DNA from 3 places in the Streptomyces sp. NPDC087263 genome. Region 1 is predicted to be linked to each of the others. Evidence: riboswitches for the same ligand, from Rfam matches in the RefSeq annotation. Region 1 holds a riboswitch; each other region holds the start of a gene.
The links. Region 1 has a riboswitch for cyclic di-AMP ahead of ACIPC1_RS33460 (C40 family peptidase). Riboswitches for the same ligand answer to the same signal wherever they lie in the genome.
Positions count from the first base shown of each region.

Region 2: it holds a riboswitch for cyclic di-AMP, as region 1 does, so the genes downstream of both, ACIPC1_RS22710 (peptidoglycan DD-metalloendopeptidase family protein) here and ACIPC1_RS33460 (C40 family peptidase) in region 1, are expected to answer to the same signal.
Region 3: it holds a riboswitch for cyclic di-AMP, as region 1 does, so the genes downstream of both, ACIPC1_RS29275 (transglycosylase family protein) here and ACIPC1_RS33460 (C40 family peptidase) in region 1, are expected to answer to the same signal.

Region 1 covers NZ_JBIUYT010000012.1:162,187-171,577, forward strand. Annotated here, with positions in the region: partial or broken gene ACIPC1_RS33415 (LuxR C-terminal-related transcriptional regulator) at 1-167, shown strand, start outside; gene bioD (dethiobiotin synthase) at 301-1,017, opposite strand; gene ACIPC1_RS33425 (adenosylmethionine--8-amino-7-oxononanoate transaminase) at 1,019-2,311, opposite strand; gene bioB (biotin synthase BioB) at 2,304-3,464, opposite strand; gene ACIPC1_RS33435 (8-amino-7-oxononanoate synthase) at 3,692-4,816, shown strand; gene ACIPC1_RS33440 (DUF397 domain-containing protein) at 4,880-5,104, opposite strand; gene ACIPC1_RS33445 (helix-turn-helix domain-containing protein) at 5,114-5,971, opposite strand; gene ACIPC1_RS33450 (ATP-binding protein) at 6,184-6,645, shown strand; gene ACIPC1_RS33455 (DUF6328 family protein) at 6,676-7,197, opposite strand; gene ACIPC1_RS33460 (C40 family peptidase) at 7,286-7,759, opposite strand; cyclic di-AMP (ydaO/yuaA leader) riboswitch at 7,763-7,927, opposite strand; gene ACIPC1_RS33465 (hypothetical protein) at 8,442-8,750, opposite strand; gene ACIPC1_RS33470 (ATP-dependent Clp protease proteolytic subunit) at 8,758-9,391, opposite strand, start outside.
Region 2 covers NZ_JBIUYT010000007.1:4-9,394, forward strand. Annotated here, with positions in the region: gene ACIPC1_RS22705 (SGNH/GDSL hydrolase family protein) at 144-929, opposite strand; gene ACIPC1_RS22710 (peptidoglycan DD-metalloendopeptidase family protein) at 1,202-2,134, opposite strand; cyclic di-AMP (ydaO/yuaA leader) riboswitch at 2,139-2,303, opposite strand; gene ACIPC1_RS22715 (tyrosine-protein phosphatase) at 2,859-3,656, shown strand; gene ACIPC1_RS22720 (DUF6126 family protein) at 3,693-3,809, opposite strand; gene ACIPC1_RS22725 (helix-turn-helix domain-containing protein) at 3,842-4,489, opposite strand; gene ACIPC1_RS22730 (aspartate aminotransferase family protein) at 4,589-6,067, opposite strand; gene dxs (1-deoxy-D-xylulose-5-phosphate synthase) at 6,064-7,959, opposite strand; gene ispG (flavodoxin-dependent (E)-4-hydroxy-3-methylbut-2-enyl-diphosphate synthase) at 7,988-9,145, opposite strand; gene hpnH (adenosyl-hopene transferase HpnH) at 9,150-9,391, opposite strand, start outside.
Region 3 covers NZ_JBIUYT010000009.1:388,241-397,631, reverse strand. Annotated here, with positions in the region: gene eno (phosphopyruvate hydratase) at 1-841, opposite strand, end outside; gene ACIPC1_RS29275 (transglycosylase family protein) at 1,205-1,906, opposite strand; cyclic di-AMP (ydaO/yuaA leader) riboswitch at 1,911-2,075, opposite strand; gene ACIPC1_RS29270 (transglycosylase family protein) at 2,271-3,215, opposite strand; gene ACIPC1_RS29265 (cytochrome P450) at 3,796-5,052, shown strand; gene ACIPC1_RS29260 (globin domain-containing protein) at 5,249-6,460, shown strand; gene ACIPC1_RS29255 (nucleoside triphosphate pyrophosphohydrolase) at 6,814-7,824, opposite strand; gene ACIPC1_RS29250 (SurA N-terminal domain-containing protein) at 8,061-8,717, opposite strand; gene ACIPC1_RS29245 (glycoside hydrolase domain-containing protein) at 9,024-9,391, opposite strand, start outside.

The sequences.
Region 1 (9,391 bases):
AGCAACTGATGGTGGCTCGCATGGCCGCCGAGGGTGCCACCAACCGGGAGATCGCCGCGCGGCTCGCGCTCAGCCCGCGCACGATCGATCACCATCTGCGGGGTGTTTTTGCCCGGTTGGGCATCAGGTCGCGGATTGAACTGGTGCGGTTGCTCGGGGAGAGGTGAGGGGGGCCGGTGTGGGTTTTCGGCTGCGGGTTCGTCGTGGCTGGTCGCGCGGTTCCCCGCGCCGCTCAAGAGGCGTACCCGGCGTTGAACCCGCGCCGCTCAAGAGGCGTACCCGGCGTTGAACCCCCGCCCCTCAAGAGGCGTACCCGGCGCTGAAAGCGACCGCGTCCCAGCCCCCGCCGAGCCTCGGCGCCAGCCAACTCGGTGCCCCCGCGCGGAAGCCGGCGGGATCAAGTACCCCCGCGCCCTCCGGCACCGCACCCAGCAGCGGAGCCCCTGCCACCACCGGAAGGTCCGCGAGGTTGCAACGGGACGCCAGGTCCGGCTCGTTGGACCAGCTTCCGATCACCACTCCCGGGAAGTTGAGCCCCCGGCGCCGGAGTTCACGCGCCGTCAGCTCCGTCGTGTTCAGCGTGCCCAGTCCCGCCGAAGCGACGACCAGCACCGGCGCGTCCAGCAGCCGTGCCGCGTCCGCCAGCGTTCCGCCCTCGTCGTCGAACCGTACGAGTAGGCCGCCCGCCCCCTCCACCAGCACCAGGTCGTGCTCGGTGGCCAGCTTGGCCGCCGCCTCCGCCACCTCGTGGGGCCGCACCGGCGCGAGACGGGCCCGCCGCGCGGCCGTGGCGGGCGCCAACGGCTCGGGATACCGGGCGAGTTCGAGTGTGGTCACAGCGCCCGCGAACCGGGCCACCTCGTCGGCGTCACCGCGCTCGTCCGGACGTACGCCGGTCTGCGCGGGCTTGAGCACGGCCACGGACCGGCCGGCCGCGACGGCCGTGGCGGCGACGGCGGCGGTGACGATCGTCTTGCCGACCTCGGTGCCTGTCCCCGTGATGACCAGGATCGTCATGTCAGCCTTCCCGGGCCGCGGCGCACACCGCGCGCGTGATCCGTGCCAGGTCCGTGTCGCCGGTGACGTAGGGCGGCATCGTGTAGACGAGGTCGCGGAACGGCCGTAGCCAGACCCCCTCGCGAACAGCGGCTCGCGTGGCCGCCCTCATGTCCACCTCGTGGTCGAGCTGGACGACGCCGATCGCCCCCAGAACACGTACATCCCGAACTCCTGGCAGCTCAAGGGCGGGCTCAAGCCCCTCCCGCAGGCCCGCCTCGATCCGCTTCACCTCGGTCCGCCAGTCCTGCCCGAGCAGCAGGTCGATCGAGGCGCAGGCCACGGCGGCGGCCAGCGGATTGCCCATGAACGTGGGCCCGTGGGCCAGCACCGGGACCTCGCCCCGCGAGATCCCGTCGGCGACCCGTGTCGTACACAGCGTCGCCGCCATCGTCATATAGCCGCCGGTCAGCGCCTTCCCGACGCACATCACGTCGGGCGTCACGCCCGCGTGCTCAGCCGCGAACAACGCGCCCGTGCGCCCGAACCCGGTCGCGATCTCGTCGAAGACGAGCAGCACGTCGTGCGCGTCGCACGCCTCTCGCAGCACCCGCAGATACGCGGGGGAGTGGAACCGCATCCCGCCCGCGCCCTGCACCACGGGCTCGACGATCACGGCGGCCAGTTCGTCGGCGTGCCGCTCGATGAGCGAGCGCAGCTGGTCCGCGTACGACTCCTCGTACGCGTCCGGCGGTGCGTCCGCGAAGATCTGCCGAGGCAGCACGCCCTGCCACAGCTCGTGCATCCCGCCCTCGGGATCGCATACGGACATCGGCTGCCAGGTGTCGCCGTGGTACCCGCCGCGCCAGGTCAGCAGGCGTTGCTTGGCGGGGCGGCCGAGCGAGCGCCAGTACTGGAGGCACATCTTCACGGCGACCTCGACCGAGACCGAACCGGAGTCGGCGAGGAAGACGTGCTCAAGCCCCTCGGGCGAGATGTCGACAAGGCGCTTCGCCAGCCGTACGGCCGGCTCATGGGTCAGCCCGCCGAACATGACATGGCTCATGCGCTCCAGCTGGCCGCGCGCCGCGGCGTTGAGCACCGGGTGGTTGTAGCCGTGGATGGCGGACCACCAGGACGACATGCCGTCGATCAGCTCGCCCGAGCCGTCCGCCATCCGCAGCCGTACGCCGCTCGCCGACTCCACGACGAGCGGTTCCTGCCGGCCGGGCATCGGCCCGTACGGATGCCACACATGCCGCCGGTCGAGATCGAGCAGCTCGCGTACGGACCCGGCCGCGGGCAGGTCAGGCATTGGGCGCGAGATCCGTTCCGGCACCTCGACGGCGTACGGCGACGAGGTCCGTACGCGCCTCGGGCGACGTTTCCACGGAAGCCGAAGCAGAAGTGGAACCGCATGCTCCACCGCCTTCCTCGTGCGAACCGCAGCCCCCGCCCCCGGCAACCCGGTGCTCCGGCAGGGTCACCTCGCCCGCGCCCTCCACTTCGAACCCGGCGTCCGCGATCATGTCGAGGTCGGCCTGGCCGGCCTGGCCCTCGCTGGTGAGGTAGTCGCCGAGGAAGATCGAGTTGGCGAGGTGCAGGGCGAGCGGCTGCATCGTGCGGAGGTGGACCTCGCGGCCTCCGGCGATACGGACCTCGGCGTCCGGGCAGACGAACCGGACCATCGCCAGGATCCGCAGGCACCTCTGGGGCGTCAGGTTCCACTCCTTGGCGAGCGGAGTGCCCTCGAACGGGATGAGGAAGTTCACCGGAACGGAGTCGGGGTCCAGCTCGCGCAGTGCGTAGACGACGTCGACCAGATCCTCGTCGCTCTCGCCCATGCCCGCGATCAGGCCCGAGCACGCGGACAGGCCCGCCGCGTGCGCCTTCTGGACGGTGTCCACCCGGTCGGCGTACGTATGGGTGGTCGTGATGTCCCCGTACGTCCCCTCGGACGTGTTCAGGTTGTGGTTGTACGCGTCCGCGCCCGCCTCGCGCAGCCGCTCGGCCTGGCCGTCGTTGAGGAGGCCGAGACAGGCGCACACCTCGACGTTCTCGTTCCCGTCCTTGATGGCCCTGATCGTGTCGGAGACCCGGTCCACGTCACGGTCGGTCGGACCGCGTCCGCTGGCCACCAGGCAGACCCGCTTGGCGCCGCCGGCCAGGCCTGCCGCCGCGGCCTTGGAGGCCTCGTCCGGCTTGAGCCAGGTGTACTTGAGGATCTCGGCCTTCGACCCCAGCCGCTGCGAGCAGTACGAGCAGTCCTCGGGGCACAGACCCGACTTGAGGTTGACCAGGTAGTTGAGTTTCACCCGTCGGCCGAACCAGTGCCGGCGCACCTTTCCGGCCGCGGCCACCACGTCGAGCACGTCGTCGTCGGAGGTGGCCAGCACGGCCAGAGCTTCGTCGCGGGTCGGCAGCTCGCGCCGAAGCCCCTTGTCCACCAGCGTGTTCAGCAGGTCCATGAGGTCCGATCCTGGCGTATGCGACCGCTCGCGGCCAAGGAGAGTTTGCACAACAGACGCGGTTCGACGTGTGGGTATTGCCACATCCTGGGTGGCTGGGACGGCCGCTAGGGTCTGTGCACTGCCTACAAAAACGACGGCCCACAAAGACCCGCGGCCTACAGAAACCACGGCTCGCACGAACACCGGTGGCACAACTCCCGTCCCTCCGGTCCGGAGGAGGACCCATGGCGTTCGGCTGGATCGACGAGCAGGCGCAGGCACGCCGTCGGGCCGGACTCGTCCGCACCCTGCGCCCGCGCCCCGCAGACTCCCCGCTGCTCGATCTCGCGAGCAACGACTACCTCGGACTCGCCCGCCACCCGGAGATCACCGAGGCCGCCGGGGCCGCCGCGCGGACATGGGGAGGCGGAGCCACCGGTTCCCGGCTCGTCACCGGCACCACCGAGCTCCACGGCGAACTCGAACGCGAGTTGGCCGACTTCTGCGGCTTCGAGTCCGCGCTCGTCTTCTCCTCCGGATACGCGGCCAACCTCGCCGCCGTCACCGCGCTCGCGCCGCACGGCTCCCTCGTCGTCTCGGACGCGGGCAACCACGCATCGCTGATCGACGGCTGCCGACTGGCTCGCGGCACCACACAGGTCGTGGCGCACACCGACCTCGACGCCGTACGCAAGGCGCTCGGCACCCACAAGGGACCCGCCGTCGCCGTCTCCGACGCGGTGTTCTCGGTGGACGGGGACGCGGCGCCGCTGGCCGATCTCGCCACCGCCTGCCGGGAGTTCGAGGCCGGGCTGATCGTCGACGACGCGCACGGACTCGGCGTGCTCGGCGACGGCGGCCGGGGCGCTCCGCAGGCGGCGGGCCTCGCGGGCGCCCCGGACGTCGTCGTGACGGTCACGCTGTCCAAGTCGCTGGGCAGCCAGGGCGGCGCCGTCCTTGGCCCCGCACCGGTGATCGACCACCTGGTCAACGCGGCGCGCACCTTCATCTTCGACACCGGTCTCGCGCCCGCGGCGGCGGGCGCGGCCCTCGCGGCGCTGCGACTGCTGCGCCGCGAGCCGGAGCGTGCGGCACGGGCCCGCGCGGTCGCGACGGCGCTCCACAGCGGCCTGACGGCCGAAGGCCTGGAAGCGGTACGACCGGACGCCGCCGTCGTCTCCGTGCGTGCGCCGTCCCCCGAACGGGCCGTGCGGTGGGCCGCCGACTGCCGCGAGGCGGGACTCGCTGTCGGCTGCTTCCGCCCACCGTCCGTGCCCGACGGCATCTCCCGGCTGAGGCTGACCGCACGCGCGGACCTCACCGACGTACAGATCGAGCACGCGGTACGGGTGATCGGCGCAACCCGATGATGCTCGGTCCGGCGCGATGACGCTCGGTCCGCTCCGATGACGGCCAGCTCGGTCCGATGACGATCAGCTCAGTCCGGCGATGAATCCCTCCCAGGTGGCAGGGGTGAACAGCAGGGCGGGACCTGCCGTGTTCTTGGAATCACGGACGGCCACGAGTCCTGACCAGGGTCCTGGTCCCGGCCGGGCCGTCTCGACGCAGTTGTTCATTCCTGTACTACGGCTGCTGCGCAGCCAGCGCACGTCGTGCAGAGAAGTACTGGAAGGTACGTACCGAGGCAGTGCAGACATGGTGCCTCCTTACGCGCCGTCACCTATCACGGCGATGTAATCCAATGAGTCCTCGGGCGAAAGGGCTTGGATCTGAAGGGCGTTGAAGGCCTCGCTGTAGGCCTCTAGGTCTTCTTTCCGTTCGAGATAGAGGCTACTCGTCAAGTGGTCTAGAACAACTACATCCAGATCAGATGTGTTCGGAAAGGAGAAGATAACGAAAGGTCCTGTGACTCCGATGTGAGCCCCGGCGCCGAACGGCAGAACTTGAAGCCGCACTTGGGGCAGGGTGGCGGCCTCCCGCAGCCGGTGCAGCTGGCGTGCCATTACCTCCGGGCCGCCGACATCCCGGCGCAGCACCGCCTCGTCCAGAACAGCGCTCAGTTCCAGCGGCGGATTCGAACGCAGCACGTCCTGCCGGGCCAGACGCACCTCGACCAGCGTGTCGAGCTTGCCGTCCTCAAGTCCCCCTACGGCGGCCTGCGTCACCGCACGGGCGTACTCGGGTGTCTGCAGCAACCCCGGCACCACGGACGTCTCCAGCGTGCGCATTTCGCTGGCCTGGGACTCCAGACTGATGAAGTCGCGGTACGTCGGGGGCAGGACACCCCGGTAGGCGTGCCACCAGTGGTGCCGTCCGGCGCCCTCAGCGCCCGCCAGTACGACCAGGAGATCCCGTAACTCGGGTTCTTCGACGGCGTACGCGTCCAGGAGCCGTTCCACGTCGGGGGGTTTGACGCCGCTGGTGCCGGTCTCGATCCGGCTCACCTTCGACTGGTGCCAGCCCAGGAGGCGGGCCGCCTCGCCGCTGGTGAGACCCGCGCCGACGCGCAGGGAGCGCAGCTCGGCACCGAGCTTGCGGCGGCGTACTGCGGGACCGTTCTGCATGGCCGTACTCCTTACTCCTTCCGGGCCGCCCAAATACGGTCCTCCGTCGCAGAGTTCACCGCTTCGAGCGACAGATATATGCATATCTCGGTGGATCGCACCCGTGACAGGCCTGGTAATGGCAGTCTGGCGCGAAGCACCAGTCCGGGACCGTACTCGAACCATCCGCTCCGTGTCGGACCCCGGTCCCGTGGGAAAGGGACGACCGCGCCATGGCAGACCACCAGGAAGCATCCGTCACTCTGCCGAGCGATCCAGCCTCGGTCTCCGCGGCCCGGAAATTCGTCGCCGAAGTGCTGGCGGAATGGGGCCTGCCGAGTGACTCCGAAGTCGCCGACACCGTACGCCTGATCGTGTCCGAACTGGCCACCAACGCCGTTCAGCACACTTTCGGGCAATCACCCACCTTCAGAGTGGACGTCCGCCTCGACCGGGACGAACACCTGCGCCTCGGCGTCACCGACAGCCACCCACGATTCCCCAAGCGACTGCCCGCCGCCGTCCAGCAGGACAACGGGCGCGGCATGGTGATCATCCGCTGGCTGACCGCGGAGTGCGGCGGCAGACTTACCGTCCGGCCCACCCGTGAAGGCGGCAAGACCATCTCCATCGAACTGCCCTGGACGGCGCCGGCCGAGCCGGTGGTGACAGCCGGGGGGCCACAGGAGTCCTGAGGGCCGTGGAGACGGGCAGTGGCACCGTGCTCACTCTGCGGGGTCCGATCCTCCTCCTCGGCCCTCTGTGGCGGACGTGACGTAGCGCCGCACCAGCCGGGGCAGGACGCCCCACAGCATCAGACAGACAGCCAGAGTCCCCGCGCCCGCGGCGATCCCCGCGCCGCGCCCCAACGTCACGTCGACGACGAGAAGCACCGATCCGGTGAACGCCAGCATCAACACATACAGACCGACGTGGGTCAGCGACGAGGCGACCCGCACGATGGCGGGTTTGGCGTTCTGCTGGAACAGCGCCCGGTGCAGGGCGGCGGGCGCCGTGAAGAGGGCGGCGGCCAGGAACGCGAGCAGCAGCGTCGTGACGTAGATGGCCCGCTGCGTCGTGTCGAGCGACGGGAAGCGCTGGGTGAAGGCCAACGTCAGCAGGAAGGCGAAGAGGATCTGCACGCCGGTCTGTGTGACCCGCAGTTCCTGGAGCAGCTCGGCGAAATTGCGGTCGGCGCGCTCCAGCGGCTTCTCGTCGCGCTCCGTGCGGGGGCGTTGTTCCACCATGGCGGGCGAGTAACCGGTTCGTCCCGTTTCAAGCCCTGTTTCACGTCCCGTGGGGGTGACGGCGTGCGCCGTCACCCCCACGGACGGGTCAGCTGACCCGCCCGTACCAGACGCTCTTCGTCCAGATCTTCTGGAGCTTCACGAACTCCCCCGACTTCGGGGAGTGCCAGATCTTTCCCTTCCCGGCGTAGATGCCGACGTGGTACACGCTCCGGCCCGAGTGGAAGAACACCAGGTCTCCGGCCTTGCGTTTCGAGGCGGAGACGTGGTGCGTCTTGTTGTACTGCGCCGCGGCCGTACGAGGCAGCTTCTTGCCCGCCTTCTTGTACGAGTAGAGCGTGAGCCCGGAGCAGTCGAAGCGGCGCGGCCCAGCGGCCCCGTACTTGTACGGGGAGCCCTTCTTGGAAGCCGCGACGTGAAGTGCCTTCGTCGCCAGGGTGGCCGCCTCGGCGTCGGATGCGACGCCCGGGACCACGAGGCTGCCGCCCACGGCGGCGATGGTGAGAGCCGAGGCCGTCCCGGCTCTCGTCCACAGCGACGGGACACGATTGAGCGCAGTCATGCGCAACCCTTCGTCAACCGCCTGTGAAGGATGACCTGTCGGATTCGGGCTGGCGAAGTAGCCCGGCCGCGTGGTGCGGCTTCACCCCAAGGACCGCCCGGATCTCTCCGGCGGCCCGTCGTGCTGGGTCCTCCACTCCTGCCGATGCACATCTGTCGACCGGTCATCCGGGCGGCGGCAGGACTCGGCGTCCGCCCGGACCGCCCCGCCGGTGCGGCGGGGGCTTGTCGTCGGAAGGGATCTTCACGCATCGATGTCGGAAAATCCGAGCGGAATCGGTGATTTGTGGGCTTACTCACCACTCACCCGTTCGGGTGGACACCCGGCCGTTCGAGCGAGTGTCCAGAGGTCCGACGACGCCCGTACCAGCAACGGAGGGCTCAAGTACGCATCGACGCTACGCGCGTTGCGCAACTTCTCCGCGCCGTTGGAAGGACCCGTGTCTACGCCAACCGGGGGTACACCATTCGGACCGTTTGAAGCCCGGTCCGGACACCTCGCGGAGGGGCGTGTACGGCGGCCCGGGGGCGTGGGCGCGTCAACGGACCGGTGTGTGTGGCGACCCCGGGGGTGGGCGCGTCAGGGGATCGGTGTGTGTGGCGACCCCTGGGGTGAGCGCGTCAATGGACCGGCGTGTGTCGCGGCCTGGGGGCGGCTGCGTCAACCGACCTGCGCGGCTGCGTCAACTCTCGACAATGGGCGGCAGGGTGACGCGGGCCGCCCGCCGCTCGCCGTCCAGGACGCGCAGCGCCTGTGCCAGGGTCGGGGCGTGCACCTCGCTCTCGCCCCGCTGATGCATCAGCGTGAGGGCGTCCCGCAGCGCCGTCGCCTTGGCCACCAGCGCCTGAGCGGCCCTCAGGCCTCGGTAGGTGTCACCGGGGCGGGCCGGGTTGATACGGCCGAGCAGGTCGACCACGTCCAGGTAACGGTCTATCAACTCGGCTTCCGCGCGCGTCAGTGCGGGCAGCGGGGGCAGTTCGGGTGGGAGCATCGGCCGCTCACCTCGCGCCGGGTGTGGGCCGAGGAGCCTTGCGGCTCGGGATGACCCCGTCGATCAGCCCGTACGCCAACGCCGCCGGCGCGTCCAGGATCTTGTCCCGTTCGATGTCCGCGGCGACCCGCTCCGGACTCTGACCTGTGTGCCGCACGAGCATCTCCTCCAGCATCCTCCGAGTACGCGTCAACTCCTCGGCCCGGATGGCCAGATCAGAAGCCTGCCCCTGGATCGGCTCGGGAAACGACGGCTGGTGGATCAGGACACGGGCACCCGGCAGGGCGAGCCGCTTTCCCGGCGTGCCGCCCGCCAGCAGCACGGCCGCTGCCGACGCCGCCTGCCCGAGGCAGATGGTCTTCACGTCACAGGCGACGAACCGCATCGTGTCGTAGATGGCGGTCATCGCGCTGAACGAGCCGCCGGGGGAGTTGATGTACAGCGAGATGTCCCGGTCCGGCTCCCGGTGCTCCAGGTGCATGAACTGCGCCATCACGTCGTTCGCCGAGGTGTCGTCGATCGGCGTCCCGAGGAACACGATCCGCTCCTCGAACAGCTTCGAGTACGGGTCCAGCGTCCGCTGGCCCGAACTCGTGCGTTCGGTGAATTCGGGCAGGGCATAACGGGCGGACGGGTTGTCC
Region 2 (9,391 bases), on a different contig from region 1:
TCCCCATCGGCGCCCCGGGGGTGGCCCCCCCCCCCCCCCCCCGCGCCCGCGCCCCCCCCCCCCCCCCGGGGGGGGGGGGGGGGGGCCCCCCCCCCCCGCCCCCCCCCCACCACCCCTCGACCATTCCTGCATCACGTCCCGGCTCAGGCCACCGCGTCGATCCATGTCCTGATGTCGTCCGGCGAGAGCGTCCCCTTGGCCGCCACATGATCCCCGGAGGACTCGCCGCGCAACCGCCGCCCGATCCACGGGACCAGGTATTCGCGCGCCCAGTGGATGTTGTCGCGCCGGACCTCGAGCGTGCCGCGCGGTGGGAGCGGCGGCCACGGCTGGTCAGGGTCGGCCGGCACTTCGAGGCCGAGGACCTGGCCGGCCCGGAGCGCGACGCGGGTGTGGCCCTCGGGTGACAGGTGGAGGCGGTCGCCGTCCCAGGCGCGGCGGTCCTGAATCGTCTTCAGGGACCACAGGTCCAGGACAGGGCAGCCGTACCTGTCGGCGATGGCCCGTAGGTGCCCGTTGTACGTGGCGATCTTGCCGCGCATGTGTTTCAGCACGGGCACGCCACGGGTGTCGAACCCGGTCGTCACCAGGACGGTGCCGACGACGGAGGTGAGGTCGGCGACCGCGCGCTCGAAGCGCTCCGCGACCTCGTCGGGGTCGACGCCGGGCCGGATGATGTCGTTGCCGCCCGCGCAGAAGGAGACCAGGTCCGGCGCCAGCTCCTTCGCCCGCGAAAGCTGGTGCTCGATGATCTGGTCGAGCAGTTTGCCGCGGACGGCGAGATTGGTGTAGGTGAAGTCGCCCTCGGGGCGCCGGTCCGCGAGCAGTACCGCGAACCGGTCCGCCCAACCGACAAAGGCCCCGTCAGGCCCGGGGTCGCCGACGCCCTCGGTGAAGCTGTCCCCCACCGCTACGTACGACCCGATCACTGATCTGTTGCCACTCTTCGAATCGTCTGCCACAACAACCCATGATTCACCTTCGAGTGTGACCTACGCGACCGTATTATGGGGTTGACGGGTGGTGACATAAGCCACGCATAAAGTCTGGGTCAAGCTCGGAATAAGGGCCCACCAGGGGTAGTTGAACAGCCACCGCGTCTGGAAGGGAATGCCCGAGGGCGCGACATCCTGAGCACGAAACGCCGAAGGCCGGACCCTGGGGATCGTGGGGTCCGGCCTTCGGCGGCGAGCGAGAGACGTCAGCCGACGGTGACACCGTGGGAGCGCAGGTACGCAACCGGGTCCACGTCCGAGCCGTAGTCCGGCGTCGTGCGGATCTCGAAGTGCAGGTGCGGTCCGGTGACGTTGCCGGTCGCCCCGGAGAGGCCGATCTGCTGCCCCTCGGTCACGGTCTGGCCCGCCGAGACGGAGAGGGAGGAGAGGTGGGCGTACTGCGAGTACTGGCCGTCGGCGTGCTGGATGACGACCTGGTTACCGTACGCGCCACCCCAGCCCGCCGAGACGACGGTGCCCGCGGCGACGGACTTGACGGTGGTGCCGGTCGGGACCACGAAGTCCACGCCCGTGTGGTAGCCGCTGGACCACATGCTGCCGGCGACCTTGTAGCCGGTGCCGATGGTCGCGCCCTCAACCGGCAGCGCGTAACCGGAACTGCTGCTGGAGGCCGCGGTGTCGTCGGCCTTGGCCGTGGGCTCGGCCGCCGTCTTGGCGGACGACTCGGACGCCTTCGAGGACTTCGTCGACTTGGACGACTTGGTCGCGCTACTCGACGCGGCGGCCTTCTTGCCGATCGTCAGCTTCAGACCCGGGTGGATGAGCGCGGGGTCCTCGCCGACAGCCTTGCGGTTGTCCGAGTACAGCTTCTTCCAGCCGCCACTGACGCTCTGATCGCCGGCGATCTTCGAGAGGGAGTCACCGGCCTTTACCGCATAGGTCTTCGTCGCGGTCTTCTCGGCCGCGGCGGGAGCGGAAGTGGCGGCCTTTTCGGCAGCCGTGGCAGCCTTTTCCGACGCCGTGGAAACAGTGGAAGCCGTGGAAGCCGAGGTCGCGGCATGGGCCCCGGTGGCTCCCATGAGCGGCAGCGCGAGCGCGGCGCCACCCGTTCCGGCCACGGCGATCGAGCGCGTGAAACGCTGGGACTTGGGACGGCGGTGCTTACCCTTCGCGGGCATGACGAATTCCTCTCCGGCGCCTGCGAGGTGAGCTGTCGGGTGCGGGCTGGAGATGCCCGGCCGCGCTGCTGCGCGGCTATACCCCTAGCCGTTCCGGAGACCGGAACAGGCGTCTTACCTGTGGGTCCCCCGCTCCTGCCACATACGGGTGAGTGTGCGGATTCCGGTCGGCGGCAGGATTGGGCGTCCGTCCGGATTGAGGGTGAACGTAAGCTAAATAAGACCGCGTCGACAAGCATGTGGATTTTCTGCGCCTGCGCCACCCTTGATCCACGCCGGAATTACCGTCACCCTCCGTCGACGGAGGGCCTTTCCGGCCCGGCAATTCACCAGAGAATCCGGGCAGGTTGACAAAGAGGCGCCGCAACACATCGTCACGAATATGACGCTGCTCACGCACGTTGACCCAGGATGCCTTATTACAGGGCCAGTTGTAATGAAACAGCTAATCCGGACAGAACAGCCAGATGCGACGCAGTCGGATAACTACCGCATCATCGTCCGCACCGATCTCCCCCATCGAGCCTCCATAGATGCGGACAGACAGGAATAAATCCTCACACCATCGCGCACCCGGCAGTTCCGGAGGCGACGGCCCGCACCTGCGAAGACAACGCCTGTGGACAACTCATTGCCCCAGGAACCCATGTCGTATCGTCGAGAGCGCAACGTCCGTCGGCGGGCGACGCCGAGCAGCGCCGACGGCTGACCGGGAGGAGCCCCCGTGACACAGCAGGTCCCGTCGACCGAACCCGAGCTGACCGCTGTGCGCAACTTCCGGGACGTGGGCGGCCTGCCCACCGTGGACGGCCGTCGGGTGAAGTACGGGGTGCTGTTCCGCAGCGGACATCTCGCGCATGCCACGGAGGACGACGCCGCGTTCCTCGCCTCCCTCGGCCTGCACACGATCTTCGACTTCCGCAACGCTTCGGACCAGAAGCTGGAGGGTCCGGACGTCGAGCTGCCGGGCGTGCGCAACGTGAATCTGCCGCTGACCGACCCGGCCGACGGCTCCGAGTTCTGGAAGATGGTCCGCGACGGCGATCTCGAACAGCTGCGCACGCTCCTCGCGGACGGCAAGGCGGCGAACCGGATGATCAACTCCTACCGCGCCATCGTCAAGGAGCGCACCGCCGAGCATTCCCAAGTGCTGCACTCGATGGCCGAGGACAGTGTGCCCGCGCTGATGCACTGCGCCGCGGGCAAGGACCGCGCCGGCCTCTCCATAGCCGTGACACTCCTGGCCGTCGGCGTCGAGCGCGAGGCCATCGTGGCCGACTACCTGGAGTCGAACGCCCTGCACCGTCGCTACAAGGTCCACCGCAGCAGCTCCTCCGCGTCGGCGTACTCCCCGGAGGTCATGGAGCTGCTCAGCCCGCTGTTCGACGCCCGCGCCGAGTACCTGACCGCGGCCTTCGAGACGATCGAGGAGACCTGGGGCAGCGTCGACGTGTACCTGGAGCGGGGCCTTGGGCTCACCCCGGAGCTGCGGGCCGGGCTGCGCGAGCGGCTCCTCGACTGACACGGCACAGGTCTCCCGGTCCCGGCCGACGGGTGCCTACTGGTTCTGTGCGCCCAGCGTGAACAGCAGGTAGACGAAGGCCGCGAAGAGGTGGCCGACGGCGACGTAGATGATCAGCCGTACCCACAGTGCGCGGGGGAGCTTGTCGTCCATGGAGCGGCGCGGGCCGGATTCCGTGGGATCGGTCATGGCGTCTTCTCTCCCAGGGTCGGGTGGTCGGTCGCCGGGCCGAGGCACAGCGCGGCGGTGGGGCTCTGTAGCAGGGTGTGTACGAAGAGCAGCTCGGCGCCGTCCCGGTCGGCGGCGGCGATACGGTGCGGGGTGAGCGAGTCGAAGTGCGCGCTGTCCCCCGGGGCGAGCACATGCGCGCGGTCACCGAGGCGCAGCCGCAGTCGCCCCCTCAGGACGTGGAGCCACTCCTCACCGGGGTGGACGCGCACGATGTCGCCCTGCGAGCCGTACGGGACGTGCACGCGCAGGGCCTGCATCCCGCGGCCCGAGCCGCCCGCCTGCCAGTAGGTCCAGCCGCCCGCCGCGGTCGGCTCCATGTCGGCGGCGCGCACCACGGCGTCCCGCTCGGGGACCGTCTCGCCGAGCAGCTCGGAGACGGTCGTACCGTAGATACGAGCGAGTGCGAGCAGCATCGGCAGCGAGGGCTGGCGCTGCCCGGTCTCCAGGCGCGAGAGGTGGGCGGGCGAGAGCCCGGCGGCACGGGCCGCGGACTCCAGGGTCAGGGAGGCCCGGCGGCGCAGCCCACGCAGCTGGGGTGCGACGACGTGCAGCTCGTCGGCGGCTCCCTGCGGGGAAGGGTTCATACCCTCGGCGGTGCTCATGCCTCCATTGAGCCCGAGCCTTACCTCTGGGGCAAACTTCTTGCCCCAGAGGCAAAAGTCAAACGGTTCGGCACCCCTGCGGTCTCAGCAACCGCTCCGTCACCGGTTCGCCACCGCCTGCTTCACCAGGGTCTTCCCGAAGTCCCACATCAGCCCGCCCCCGCCGTGCGCGTCGTCCATCACGGCCGTGAAGGCATCCACGAAGCGGTCCACGTCCCCCTCATCGATGACCAGCGGCGGGATCAGCTTGATCACCTCCAGATGGTCACCGGAGACCTGGGTGAGGATGCGGTGCCGTTGCAGCAGCGGCACGACCACCATCTGGGCGAACAACCCCTTGCGCGCGGCTTGCAGCATCGTCCAACGACTGCGCAGCTTCAGCGACTTGGGCCGCCCGAACTCGATGCCGATCATCAGCCCCCGGCCGCGTACGTCACTCAGCAGCTCGTACTTGTCCACGAGCGCCGCAAGCCGGGACTTCAACTGCTCTCCCGTGGCACGGGCGTTGGCCACGATCTGCTCGTTCTCCATGACCGAGAGCACGGCAAGGCCTGCCGCCATGGCCTGCGCGTTCGACCCGAAGCTCGCCGAGTGCACCAGGACCCGGTCGATCGACGAGTAGACCTTCTTGAAGATCCAGTCCTTGCCCAGCGTGGCGCCGACCGGCACATAGCCGCCCGACAACGCCTTGGCCACACACACCAGGTCCGGTTCCACACCCTCCTCGTGCTGATAGGCGTAGAAGTCCCCGGTCCGCCCCAGGCCCGTCTGCACCTCGTCGACGATGAGCAGCGCCTTGTGTTTGTGCAGCAACTCCTGGGCGGCGCGCAGATATCCGGGCGGTGTCTCGTGCACCCCCTTGCCCTGGATGGGTTCGACGATGAGCGCGGCGACGTCGCCCTTCTTCAACTCCCGTTCCAGGGCGTCGAGATCACCGAGCGGGACGGCCGTGTCGGGGAGCAAGGGCGCGAAGCCGTCGCGGAAACCGTCCTCGCCGTTCACGGACAGCGACCCGGTGGTCAGCCCGTGGAAGGCGTGCGGGCAGTACAGGATCCGCGGTTTCCCGGTCGCGTACCGGGCGAACTTCAGCGCGGTCTCGACAGCCTCCGTGCCGCTGTTGCCGAAGAACACCCGGTCCAGGTGCGGACTGTGGACGAGCAGCCGCTCCGCGAGCAGCCCGGGCAGCGGCTGGCAGTCGAAGCGGGTGAGGTCGGCGAGCGAGGCGTCGAGGACGTCGTGCAGTGCCTGGCGGACCACGGGGTGATGGCGGCCCAGGCCCATCACCCCGAACCCGGCGAGCATGTCCAGGTAGTCCGCTCCGTCCGCGTCCCAGAAGTGGGCGCCCTCGGCCCGCTCGTACACCTTGTCGAAGCCGATGGTGTGCAGCATGCGCGGGAGCTGGTGGTTCAGGTACTTGGTGTGCAGCTCGTAGCGCTCGGCTCCGCGTTCGGCGAGCAGCGCGCCGAGGTCGAACTCAGGCTTCGCGGAAGGGGACTTCACCGAGTTCGACTTCTCGGAAGAGGGCTTCCCCGAGGAGGAGGTCTCCCCAGAAGGCGCCTTCCCTGAAGGGATGGTCATTCCTGTTTCTCCTTGGACAGCTCGTCCTTGACTGCCAGACCGGCGCTGATCCGCCCGGCGATCTCGACCGGCGTGAGACCTATGTCGGCCAGCACCTCACCACGCTTGGCATGCGCGAGGAACTGCTCCGGAATGCCGAACCGCCGTACGGGTACGTCGACGTCCGCGTCCCCGAATGCCAGCGCGACCGCCGCGCCGACACCGGCCGCCCGGCTGTTGTCCTCGACGACGGCCACCATGCGGTGCTCGGCGGCGAGTCCAGGCAACGAGGGGTCGACCGGCTTGACCCAGCGCGGGTCGACGACGGTGCAGCCGATACCGCGGGCTTCGAGCAGTTCGGCGGCCTGGAGGCAGACCGGTGCCATGACACCGACGGCCACCAGGAGCACCGACGGCCGGTCCCCCCGGTGCAGGACGTCCATGCCGCCCACGTGGTCGACGGCGGGAATCGCCGGCCCCACCGACTCCTTCGGGAACCGGATCAGCGTCGGCGCGTCGTCGACGGCGACCGCCTCCCGCAGCTGCGCCCGCAGTTGGTCGGCGTCGCGCGGCGCGGCGATCCGGAGCCCCGGCACGACCTGGAGGATCGACATGTCCCACATGCCGTTGTGCGAGGCGCCGTCCACGCCCGTGACGCCCGCCCGGTCAAGCACGAAGGTGACACCGCACCGGTGCAGTGCCACGTCCATCAGTAGCTGGTCGAAGGCACGGTTGAGGAAGGTGGCGTAGACGGCGACGACGGGATGCAGGCCGCCGGTAGCCAGCCCTGCCGCGGACACCGCGGCATGCTGCTCGGCGATGCCGACGTCCCACACCCGGTCGGGGAACTTCTCGGCGAACTTGCCGAGCCCCACCGGATGCAGCATGGCCGCCGTGATCGCCACGACGTCCTCGCGCTCCGCCCCGATCCTGACGATCTCGTCGCCGAACACGGAGGTCCAGGAAGGCCCGTTGGCGGGCGCGAGGGGCTCGCAGGTGAGCGGGTCCATCACGCCGACCGTGTGGAAGTGGTCCTCCTCGTGCGCGAGCGCGGGCTCGTATCCACGTCCTTTCTCCGTCAGGCAGTGGATCAGCACAGGCCCGTGGAAGCGTTTCGCACGCCGCAGCGCGGATTCCATGGCCCGCACGTCGTGCCCGTCGATCGGCCCGACGTACTTGAGCCCGAGATCCTCGAACATGCCCTGCGGCGCGAAGGCGTCCTTGAACCCCTTCTTCGCGCCGTGCAGCGACTCGTAGACGGTGTTCCCGATGACCGGCGTGCGCAGGAGTACGTCCTTGCCCCAAGCGAGGATCTGCTCGTAACTGTCCGTCGTCCGCAGGGTCGCCAGGTGATTGGCGAGACCGCCGATGGTCGGCGAGTACGAGCGCTCGTTGTCGTTGACGACGATGATCAGCGGCCGGTCCTTGGCGGCGGCGATGTTGTTCAGCGCCTCCCACGCCATGCCCCCGGTGAGCGCGCCGTCGCCGATGACCGCGACGACATGCCCCTTCTCGCCCTGCACCTGGCGGGCCTTGGCAAGACCGTCCGCCCAGCCGAGCGCCGTGGAGGCGTGGCTGTTCTCGATGATGTCGTGCTCGGACTCCTCGCGCGACGGGTAGCCGGACAGGCCGCCCTTGCCGCGCAGCTTGGAGAAGTCCTGACGTCCCGTCAGCAGCTTGTGTACGTAGCTCTGATGGCCGGTGTCCCACAGGATGCGGTCGACGGGCGACTCGAAGGCCCGGTGGAGCGCGATGGAGAGTTCCACCACCCCCAGATTGGGCCCGAGGTGACCGCCGGTCCTTGCGACCGCGTGCACCAGGAACTCCCGGATCTCGTCGGCCAGTTCACCGACCTCCGCCTCGGACAGCGCCTTCAGGTCGCGTGGTCCCCGGATGCTCTCCAGAATCGTCACGCTCGGGCCCCCTCTCGGTCCGTGCTGATCAACTCACGGTGACGGCCGGTTCGCCGGACGCGACGCCGTCGTTCTCCATCTGCTCGGCGATCTTCATCGCCTCTTCGATGAGGGTCTCCACGATCTTCGACTCAGGCACGGTCTTGACGACCTCGCCCTTGACGAAGATCTGCCCCTTGCCGTTGCCGGAGGCGACCCCCAGGTCCGCCTCCCGCGCCTCACCGGGGCCGTTGACGACGCAGCCCATGACCGCGACGCGCAACGGGACCTCCATCCCCTCCAGGCCGGCCGTGACCTCGTCGGCCAGCTTGTACACGTCGACCTGGGCGCGCCCGCAGGACGGGCACGAGACGATCTCCAGGCGCCGCTCCCGCAGCCCGAGCGACTCCAGGATCTGCATGCCGACCTTGCACTCCTCCGCGGGCGGCGCGCTCAGGGACACCCGGATGGTGTCCCCGATGCCCTCGCTGAGCAACGCCCCGAAGGCGACAGCCGACTTGATGGTCCCCTGGAACGCCGGTCCTGCCTCCGTCACACCGAGATGCAGCGGATAGTCGCACTGGGCGGCCAGCTGCCGGTACGCGTTCACCATGACCACGGGGTCGTTGTGCTTCACCGAGATCTTGATGTCCCGGAACCCGTGCTCCTCGAAGAGCGACGCCTCCCACAGCGCCGACTCGACGAGCGCCTCGGGCGTCGCCTTCCCGTACTTCTTCAGCAGCCGCTGGTCGAGCGACCCGGCGTTGACGCCGATCCGGATCGGGGTGCCCGCGGCGGAGGCCGCCCGCGCGATCTCCCGCACCTTGTCGTCGAACTGCTTGATGTTGCCCGGGTTCACCCGGACCGCCGCGCACCCGGCGTCGATGGCCGCGAACACGTACTTCGGCTGGAAGTGGATGTCCGCGATCACCGGGATCTGCGACTTCCTGGCGATGGTCGCGAGGGCGTCCGCGTCGTCCTGTGTGGGACAGGCGACGCGGACGATCTGGCAGCCGGACGCGGTGAGTTCCGCGATCTGCTGCAGGGTGGCGCCGATGTCCGACGTACGCGTCGTCGTCATCGACTGCACCGACACCGGCGCTCCGCCCCCGACCGCCACCGGTCCGACCTGGATCTGCCGCGAGAGGCGGCGCTCCGCGATCGGTCGGACCGGCACCTCGGGGAGGCCCAAGGAAATGGCGGTCATGACGTCACACGCGGCTTTCCATGAAGGTCTCGCGTGAGGCGCGGATGGACTCCTTGAGGGAGCTCATGGTGGCGAGGACGGCCGTCGGCTCGTAGCCGCAGTGCGCCATGCAGTTGGCACACCGGTCGTCCTTGCCGCGGCCGTAGGAGTCCCAGTCGGTCTCCTCCAGGAGTTGCTTGTACGTCTGGACGTACCCGTCGCTCATCAGATAGCAGGGTTTCTGCCAGCCGAAGAGCGAGTAGCTCG
Region 3 (9,391 bases), on a different contig from region 1:
GCGGGTACGCGGCGACGAGCTCCTCGTAGTACTCGGTCATCTCGGCGGCCGAGCGGGACTTGCCCTCGAACTCGTACTTGCCGTCCTTGTAGAACTCGGACGCGGCGACGTCGAGCGCGAGCCCGATCTGCTCGCCGGGGATGTAACCGGCCTGCTTGATGGCCTCGATGATGAGGTCGAGCGCGGCGCGGTTGGACTCCAGGTTCGGGGCGAAGCCGCCCTCGTCGCCGAGGCCGGTGGACAGGCCCTTGGTCTTCAGCACCTTCTTGAGGGTGTGGTAGACCTCGGCGCCCCAGCGCAGCGCCTCGGAGAAGGACTCCGCGCCGATCGGGGCGATCATGAACTCCTGGATGTCCACGTTCGAGTCGGCGTGCGACCCACCGTTCAGGATGTTCATCATCGGAACGGGCAGCAGGTGCGCGTTCGGGCCGCCCAGGTAGCGGAAGAGGGGCAGGTCGCTGGCCTCGGAGGCGGCGTGCGCGACGGCGAGGGAGACGCCGAGAATGGCGTTGGCGCCGAGCGAGCCCTTGTTGTCGGTGGCGTCCAGGTCGAACATCGCCTGGTCGATCAGGCGCTGCTCGGTGGCGTCGTAACCGACGAGCTCCGGGCCGATCTGCTCGATGACGGCGAGGACGGCCTTCTCGACACCCTTGCCGCCGTAACGGTTGGGGTCACCGTCACGCAGCTCGATGGCCTCGAAGGCTCCGGTGGAGGCGCCGGACGGGACGGCGGCACGACCGGTGCTGCCGTCATCGAGGCCGACCTCGACCTCGACGGTGGGGTTCCCTCGCGAGTCGAGGATTTCCCGGGCTACGACGACGTCGATGGACGGCACGAGCATCTCCTTCAGAATGTGACGCGGGTACGCGGGACTGTGGCAGCCCCGCGTAGATGAGCCTAACCGGCTCCGAGGGATCGGCCAGCCGGTCTACCCCCTCTTGTGCAGAACTGAGAGCACATATTGTTCCCGAACGGAACAAAAAGGCGGGGAAGAGGGTGACGATGGCGGGACCGGTGCCGGAAATGAAAAGCCCCGCCCCGGTGCGTACGGGGGAACACGCACCGGAGCGGGGAGCCCGTGGGGGACGGGGGTGACCCACACGAGGCCTTCAGTATGGAGACCACGTATGGGAGCGGGCTGTGGTTCAACTGCGAGCTACCTGTCAGTCGCCGGCCGACCGCCGTCGGCCGACGACCCCGGCCGTCAGCTGAGGTGCAGCTGCTGACCCGGGTAGATGAAGTCCGCGTCGTCGATGATGTCCTTGTTCAGCTCGAACAGCTTCTGCCAGCCGCCCTTGACGTTCTTCGCCTCGGCGATCTCGCTGAGGGTGTCGTCCTTCTTCACCTTGTACTCGCCGTCACCCTTCTTGACCGTCTTACCGGTCGGGGTCTCGACGGTCTCCTTCTTGGCGGTCTCCCGCTCCGAGGAGCGCGAGGCACGCTGCTCGTCGGTCCCCGAGCTCGGTGCACTCGGCGTGCTCGGCGTGCTCGGCGTGCTCGGCTGCGAAGGGGTGGTGCTGCCGGCGTCGTTCGCGGCGTTCGACAGGCCCGTGCCGCAGGTCGGCCAGGCGCCCTTGCCCTGAGCGGCGAGAACCTTCTCGGCGACGGATATCTGCTGGGACTTGGAGGCCTGGTCGGCGGAGGAGGCGTACGAGCTGCCGCCGTACGCGGACCAGGTGGAGGAGGAGAACTGCAGGCCGCCGTAGTAGCCGTTGCCGGTGTTGATGGACCAGTTGCCACCGGACTCGCACTGGGCGACGGTGTCCCACTCGGAGGTGGTGGCGGCGGAGGCGGTGCCGGCCGCCATCAGCGGAGCGGCGACGGCGACGCCGGTCACTCCGGCGAGCGTGGCGATACGGGTGACCTTGGACGGGCGACGGTGCTTGCCCTTGCACGAACGCAGCATGAAGTGATCCCCTCACCGACGCCTACGAGGTGAGCTGTCGGGTTCGGGCGGGTGAGTGCCCGGTCGCGCACCCTTCGGTGCACGGCTTCACCCCAAGCCACTCCCGGTCAACTACCGGGCGCGGCGCTTACCTTGGGTCCCCCGCTCCTGCCTACGGCGCTTGACGCGACGACTGTTCCCGTACGGCCGCTGGCAGGATTCGGCGTTGCGACCGTCGGGGCTCACTGTGGCGAGCGGTCACGACCGTAGGCAGGCGATCGGCGGAATATCAAAGACGATCAGGGGGTCTGAGATCCATCTCTCATTCTCACCAAACTGGACATTCCATGGCGAACCATGACGCGAACTCCCGCTGCTTTTCACCCTATTCAGCACCAACTGCCAGGCTCTGACCGGGGAGGATGAGGTCCGCGTCGGCGCCGACCGTCTCCTTGTTCTCGTCGTACAGCTGGGTCCATCCGCCGTCGAGGCCAAGGGCGTCGGCGATGACCGAGAGGCTGTCGCCGGCCTGGACGACATAGGAGCCGTCGACGACGGTGCGGGCCGTGTCGGAGTCACGTGAGGCGTGCCGCCCAGAGGCGGCGTCGTCCGTACCGCCGTCGGTCGCACCCTCGGTGGCGGTGTCACCACGGTGACGCCCGGCGGTCGCCTCGTCCTCGGGCGCACTCGAAGAATCGTCGGCCTGGGCGGACTTGTCCGATTCATCACTGTTCGTGGCGCTTGGGTCGGCGCTCGCGCTCGCGCTCGCCTCCGGAGCGCCGGAGTTGGTGGAGCTTCCGGTGTCCTCGGTTGCGTCCGCGGAGGGCGAGGCGGACGGGGAGGCGGACGGGGAGGCGGACGGGGAGGGACTGGCCGATGCGGACGGGTCCGCGGAACCGGGCGTGGCCGACGGCGAGTCGGCCGCCACGCCCGTGTCGACCTCCACCGAGGCGGAGTCCTTGCTGAGCCCGGAGAGGGGTCCGCAGGTGGGCCAGGCGACAAGCCCCCGGCCGTCGAGGATCTTCTCGGCGACGGCTATCTGCTGCGAGCGGCTGGCCTGGTCGGCGCTCGGGGCGTACTCGAGGCCGCCGTAGTTCTCCCAGTCCCACTGGGTCACATGCAGCCCGCCGTAGTACCCGTCACCGGCGTTGTCGCTCCAGGCGGCACCCGTCTCGCACTCCGCGACGCGGTCCCAAGTAGTGGTGTCGGCCGCGCTCGCACTCGCGGCACCGAGCAACGGGATCGCGATCGCCGATCCGGTCACTCCTGCCGCAACAAGGAGAGCCGGGGCCTGACGGGGGCGACGATGGCGGCCGTTCCCGGAGAGCATGCGGAAGCCCTTTCATGTGACAGCAGGTGACTACAGCGACATACGGCGACGCCAGCCGACGTCTGCGACGCATGATCCGCGCTGTTCGTCGAACGTATCCGCACGCGAACGCTTGTCACAAGTCGATGCAGCGTAGATCACGTGAAGATCACAATGTTGATAGATCGTCAGCTTTCCGCAACCCCCGAACCGCCTCAGGCCCGCTCGGCGGACAACTGGAGCGGAGCCGTGAACTCCACTGGAACCGTACGCAATCCATGCATAATGAGCCCACCGCGTCGGTGCAAATCGGCGGAATCCCTTGCGAGTTGGAGGCCGGGAGGCGGGTGGTCCGGCCTCCCCGGCGCAGGGAGGCGGGGTACGCCGAATTCGGTGAGGTATGCAGGGCCACGGAGTGTCACGAAACGAGTCGGCCGCAGACCCGGCACTGGGTTTGGCTACTGCCGCGCCCACGTGCCCTCAGCGGCCACACTGCGGACCACGGACGCCGGGGCGGCAAGGCATGGGCGCACCAGTTGAAGGGAAATTGCACAATTCGGCGATCTCACCCGCGCAACACGGCGCCCGGTACCGTCAGCCCGTGAACGCCCCCCATAACAAACCCGAACTCTTCACCTGGGAGTTCGCCACCGACCCCTACCCTGCCTACGCGTGGCTCCGCGAGCATTCGCCCGTGCACCAAACCACGCTCCCCAGTGGGGTGGAGGCCTGGCTGATCACCCGGTACGCGGACGCCAAGGAGGCTCTCGCCGACCAGCGGCTCTCGAAGAATCCCGCCCACCATTCCGAAGACGCCCACGGCAAGAGCAAGACGGGCATCCCCGGCGAGCGCAGCGCCAACCTCATGACCCATCTGCTCAACATCGACCCGCCGGACCACACGCGGCTCCGCCGACTCGTCTCCAAGGCGTTCACACCCCGCCGGGTGGCCGAATTCGAGCCCAGAGTCCAAGAGTTGACCGACCAGCTCATCGATCAGTTTGCGCATACCGGAAGCGCCGACCTCATCCACGAGTTCGCCTTCCCCCTCCCCATCTACGCCATCTGCGACCTACTCGGCGTCCCCCGCGAGGACCAGGACGACTTCCGGGACTGGGCGGGGATGATGATCCGGCACGGCGGTGGGCCCAGGGGCGGTGTCGGGCGGTCCGTGAAGAAGATGCGCAGCTATCTCGCCGAGCTGATCCAGCGCAAGCGGGAGGCGCTCTCGGACACCCCCGGCCCCGGCGAAGACCTCATTTCCGGGCTCATCCGCGCCTCCGACCACGGCGAGCACCTCACCGAGAACGAAGCAGCAGCCATGTGTTTCGTCCTCCTGTTCGCAGGTTTCGAAACGACATTGAACCTGATCGGCAACGGCACGTACGCGCTGCTGCGCAATCCGACACAGCGAGCACTACTACAGAAGTCGATCGAGCACGGAGATCAGGAACTGCTCGACACAGGCATCGAAGAACTCCTTCGTTACGACGGCGCGGTCGAACTCGCCACTTGGCGCTACGCAACCGAGCCCCTCACGATCGGCGGACAGAGAATCGCTTCCGGTGACCCCGTGCTCGTGGTCCTCGCCGCTGCCGACCGTGACCCGGCTCGTTTCCACGAGCCGGACACACTCGACCTCTCCCGCCGGGACAACCAGCACCTCGGATACGGACATGGCATCCACTACTGCATCGGCGCACCGCTCGCCCGCCTCGAAGGCCGCACCGCGCTGGCCACCTTGCTGCGCCGTCTACCCGATCTTCAGCTTGCCGCCGACCCCGCGGACTTGCGCTGGCGTGGCGGCCTGATCATGCGCGGACTGCGGAACCTTCCTGTGGAGTTCACGTCTGCCTGACGCAGGCTGACCAGCCCGGCTCGGAACAGCGGAAGAGTACGGAAGCGGTACGCACGGGGGCAGGAGGCTTGGGCGAGCGCCCTCAGCCAACGGTACTCAGCGATCCCCTCTCGGTCTCTCACCCTCTTCACCCCGAGCTGTCCGGAAATCACCTGCTGTTTGACTTCGTGGCTCGGCAAGTCCCTACAGTCGCGAAGTGGACCCCGAAATACTCAGATCCAGCTTCGCGGTCGTCGAGAGACGGGCCGAGTTCGCGGTCAAGTACTTCTACTCGCATCTGTTCCGGCACAACCCGGACGTACGCGGGCTGTTTCCGCTGGACTTTCCGGAGGACATGGAGCGGCAGCGGGACCGGCTGTTCGCGGCGCTGACGTATGTGATGGAGCGGCTGGGGGATCCGGCACTGCCGGGATACCTGCGGGAGTTGGGGCGGGATCACCGGAAGTACCTGGCGGAGCCGGACCATTACGCCGCCGTGGGGGCCAGTCTGATCGCCGCGTTCACCTTCGTCGCCGGGTCGGCGTGGAACACAGAGGTCGAGAAGGCGTGGGCCGAGGCGTACGGGGCGATCGCCAATGTCATGCTCCAGGGCGCCTGGGAGTCGCAGCAGGACGGTGAACCGCCCTGGTGGGACGCCGAAGTCGTGGCCCGGACCCGGCACGGTGACGATCTCGCCGTACTGACCCTGCGGCCCGACCGGCGGCTGCGCTTCTCCCCCGGCCAGTACGTCAGCGTCAACACCCCGCATCTGCCGGGCATCTGGCGGCCGTACTCGCTGGGCAACGCGCCCCGCGCCGACCACACCGTCGACCTGCACATCAGCCGGGTCGAGGGCGGGGTGCTCTCCACCGCCCTGGTCCGGCAGACGCGGGAGGGGGACATCCTGCGGCTCGGCGCGCCCTGCGGCGGGATGACCCTGCGGCCACCCGTCGAGCGGCCGCTGACCTTCATCGCGGCCGGTACGGGGTGGGCGCCCGTCAAAGCGCTGCTTCAGCAACTCGACGCCACGCACGAGGCCCGGCTCTTCCTCGTCGCCCGGGACACCTCCTATCTGTACGACCGGTCCGCCGTCGAACGACTTCAGGCCCGACTTCCGCTGCTCTCCGTCACGTTCATCACCCCTGCGCCCGGCCGGCCCAAGGCGGAGGCGACCGAGCGGTTGCTGACCGCGCTGGGCAACCGCGCGGGCTGGGAGCGGCACGAGGTCTATCTGGCCGGTCCGCCCAGGCTCGTCGAGGAGATCGGCGACGAGCTTCCCGGGCTGGGCACTCCGGCCGAGCGGATCTTCCACGACGTCCTGGCGCCGACCGCCGAGGACCGCACCCGGCCGCTGGGCACGGCGGAATGGCTGCTCGACCGTCCCCAGCCGGCCTGGCACAACCCGTCGGGCCGCGCACCGAGCGCGTGAGCGCGTGCCCCCGTGCCCCGGCGCCGGGGGCGGACCTCACACCTCGGCGGGTGGCTCGGCTCCGGCGCCCCGCATCCCCGGCGGCTGGCTCAGACGCGGCCGACCGCACCCCGGCGGGTCACTCGACTCCCGCCCGCAACCCCCGCGAGTCGCCCCACTCCGCCCGCCCCCATCCCCGCCGGCTGCCCCGGCCCCGACCGACCGCACCCCGGCGGGTCACTCGGCACCGGCCCGCGCCCCGGCGGGTCACTCGGCACCGGCCCGCGCCCCGGCGGTTCACTCGACTCCGACCCCCAACCCGGCGGTTCACTCGACTCCGACCCCCAACCCGGCAGGTTGCTCGGCCCCGCCCCTCACCCCTCCCCGGGTCGCTCCGTCGCGCGGATTGCGTCGCGGTAGGCGCGGGCCGCCGTTCGCAGTGCTGTTTCCGGGTCCACACCCTCGGCCTCGGCGCGGGCGGCTATGGCCAGCAGCTCGTATCCGACGCCTTCTCCTCGGGGGAGTTCGACCTCAAGTCCTGCCGTGCGCACCCGGGATGCCAGCTTTGCCGCCAGGGCCAGGCCCGGCTGGCCCAGTGGGATCCCCTCTGTCACGGACGTCCGGCGCTTCTCCTCGGCCTTGGTGCGCAACCAGTGCTCCTTGACCTCCTCGGGGGTCGTGGCGGTCTCGTCGCCGAAGACGTGGGGGTGGCGGTGGATCAGCTTCGTGACGATGCCGCCGACGACGTCGTCGATGGAGAAGGGGTCGTCCTCGTCATCCGGACCGCCTTCCTCGGCGATCCGGGCGTGGAAGACGACCTGGAGCAGGACATCGCCGAGTTCCTCCCGCAGCTCGTCCCGGTCGCCCTCCTCGATCGCCTCGACGAGCTCGTACGCCTCCTCGATGCCGTACTTCGCCAGGCCCTCGTGGGTCTGCTGGGACGACCAGGGGCACTCGACCCGAATGCGGTCCATGACCTGGACGAGGTCGAGGAAGCGGGCGCCCGGCAGGTCGTACGAGGCGGGGAGCAGCTCCAGGTCCGGCATCTGTATGCGGCCGGAGCCCGCGAGCCGGGACAGCCCGTCGGTCAGCCGGGGCTCACCCTCACCGGTGGCGACGACGACCACGGTGCGGCCGCCGGCACAGGCGTCGATCAGTTCCTGCGCGTTCGGCGCCGTCTCGTCGACGGTGATGCCCGCCTCGCGGAGGTAGGGCAGCTGCGGGTGCGCGCCGTCCGCGCACAGCACCTGGTCGGCGCCGCGCAGCGCCTGCCAGGCGGGCCAGGACAGCAACCCGGGGGCGACGCGGTGGCTTGTGGTGAGCAGGACGATACGGCCGGGGGCGAGGGCATCGGTGCCGGGCGCGGGGGCAGCGGCGTCGGGCACCTGGGTACCTGTGCCGGGCACCTGGGTACCGGTGCCGGTCGCGTCCGGGCCGCCGTCGAAGCTGTTTGCGTTCACCCCTCGAACGTAACCCACGCCGCCGACCGCCCCGCCAGTTGTCCACAGGCCAGGCGGCCACCCCGCCCGTCCCGAGGTCGGGCGGCCGCACGACACCGGCAGCGGGCCCGGACGGGGAACCGTTTATCCACAGCCCCGGCCCCGCAGCTCCGGGCTGTCCGTTACGCCGTCTCCGGCGTCTGGGCCGCCGTAATCTCCCGCAGCCACGGCGTCTTCACGTCGACGCGGCTGCTCTTCTGGACGTCCCAGGCGCCGTAGCGCGGGTTCAGGTCGACGTCCATTTTCTTGGAGGCCTCGGACATCGCCTTCCAGAAGGTGGTCTGGCCCTCGGTGGTGTTCATGTCGGCGCCGATCGCAGCGGCGAGCTTCTGGGCCTCGATCTCGGTGCGGAGGCTGTCGTCGAGACGCTTGGGCGCCACCCCGTACTGCTGCAGCCAGGCCGACTCCAGCGCCTTCGCGCCGCCCGCCTGCTGCTCCAGGGACGTACGCAGTTGCTGGGTGTCCTTGCGGGTGACGCTCACGCCCGCGTTCTTCGCGGCCTCGTCGAGGACCCGGTCGAGGACCAGGGTGTGCAGGGTGTCGCGGGTGAGGCTGCTGGTCTGGGAGACGGCCTGCTTGTACTGGGCCTCGTCCGTGGAGGCGGCGCGCTGCGCCGTGCGCACCTCGTTCACGCGGCTCTCCAGCTGCGCGACGGTGATCCGCTGCCCGCCGACGACGGCCGCGGCACCGGGATGCGCCTCGCTGCCGCAGGCGGTGAGAAGGGGAGCCGCGGCGACGATCGCGGCGGACAGGACGAGCGCGGTGCGGCGGCGGTGCAAGGAAGCCTCCCGAGGAGATTGTGCGGCGGTGCACAAAGTCTTGCGGTGATCGATGGTAGGCAGTGGCCCAGCTCTCGGCCACCCATTCGACCAACGATTCGCAAGCAGTTCAGGCACCGCCGCACCAGCACGTCGTCCTGAGCCCGCGTCCGGGGCCGGTGTCTGGAACCGATGTCTGGATCCGATGTCCGGAGCCCGTGTCCGGAACCGGTCCCTTGAGCCCGCACCCTGAGCCCGCGCCCTGCGCCCTGCGCCCTGCGCCCATGACTTGAGCCCATGACTTGACTCCGCCCCCGAAGCGCGTCGTCAGCCGGTGATCGCCACCGGCGCGTCCCACGCGTTGCGGTCCACGGTGATCGTGTAACCGCCGCGGGTCTCCTTGCTGTTCACCATGTACTGGTGGGCGCGGCTGTGGTTGGTCCACAGGCTGGCCGCGAAGGGCCAGTCGGTCGTGGTGCTGTTCTGCTTGTCCCACAGGGCGTACCACATGTTGCCCGGCAGGTCCGTACGGTCGGTCTCGACGGCGATGGCCTTGGCGCTGGAGCTGGAGAAGCCGTAGTAGCCGGAGCGGTAGATCTTGCCGCGCAGGGCCTTGTCGAAGGCGCGCACGTACGTCAGTACCGCCTTGTTGCAGGCCGTGTTGGTGATGTCGTACGCCTCCATGTCCAGGTAGA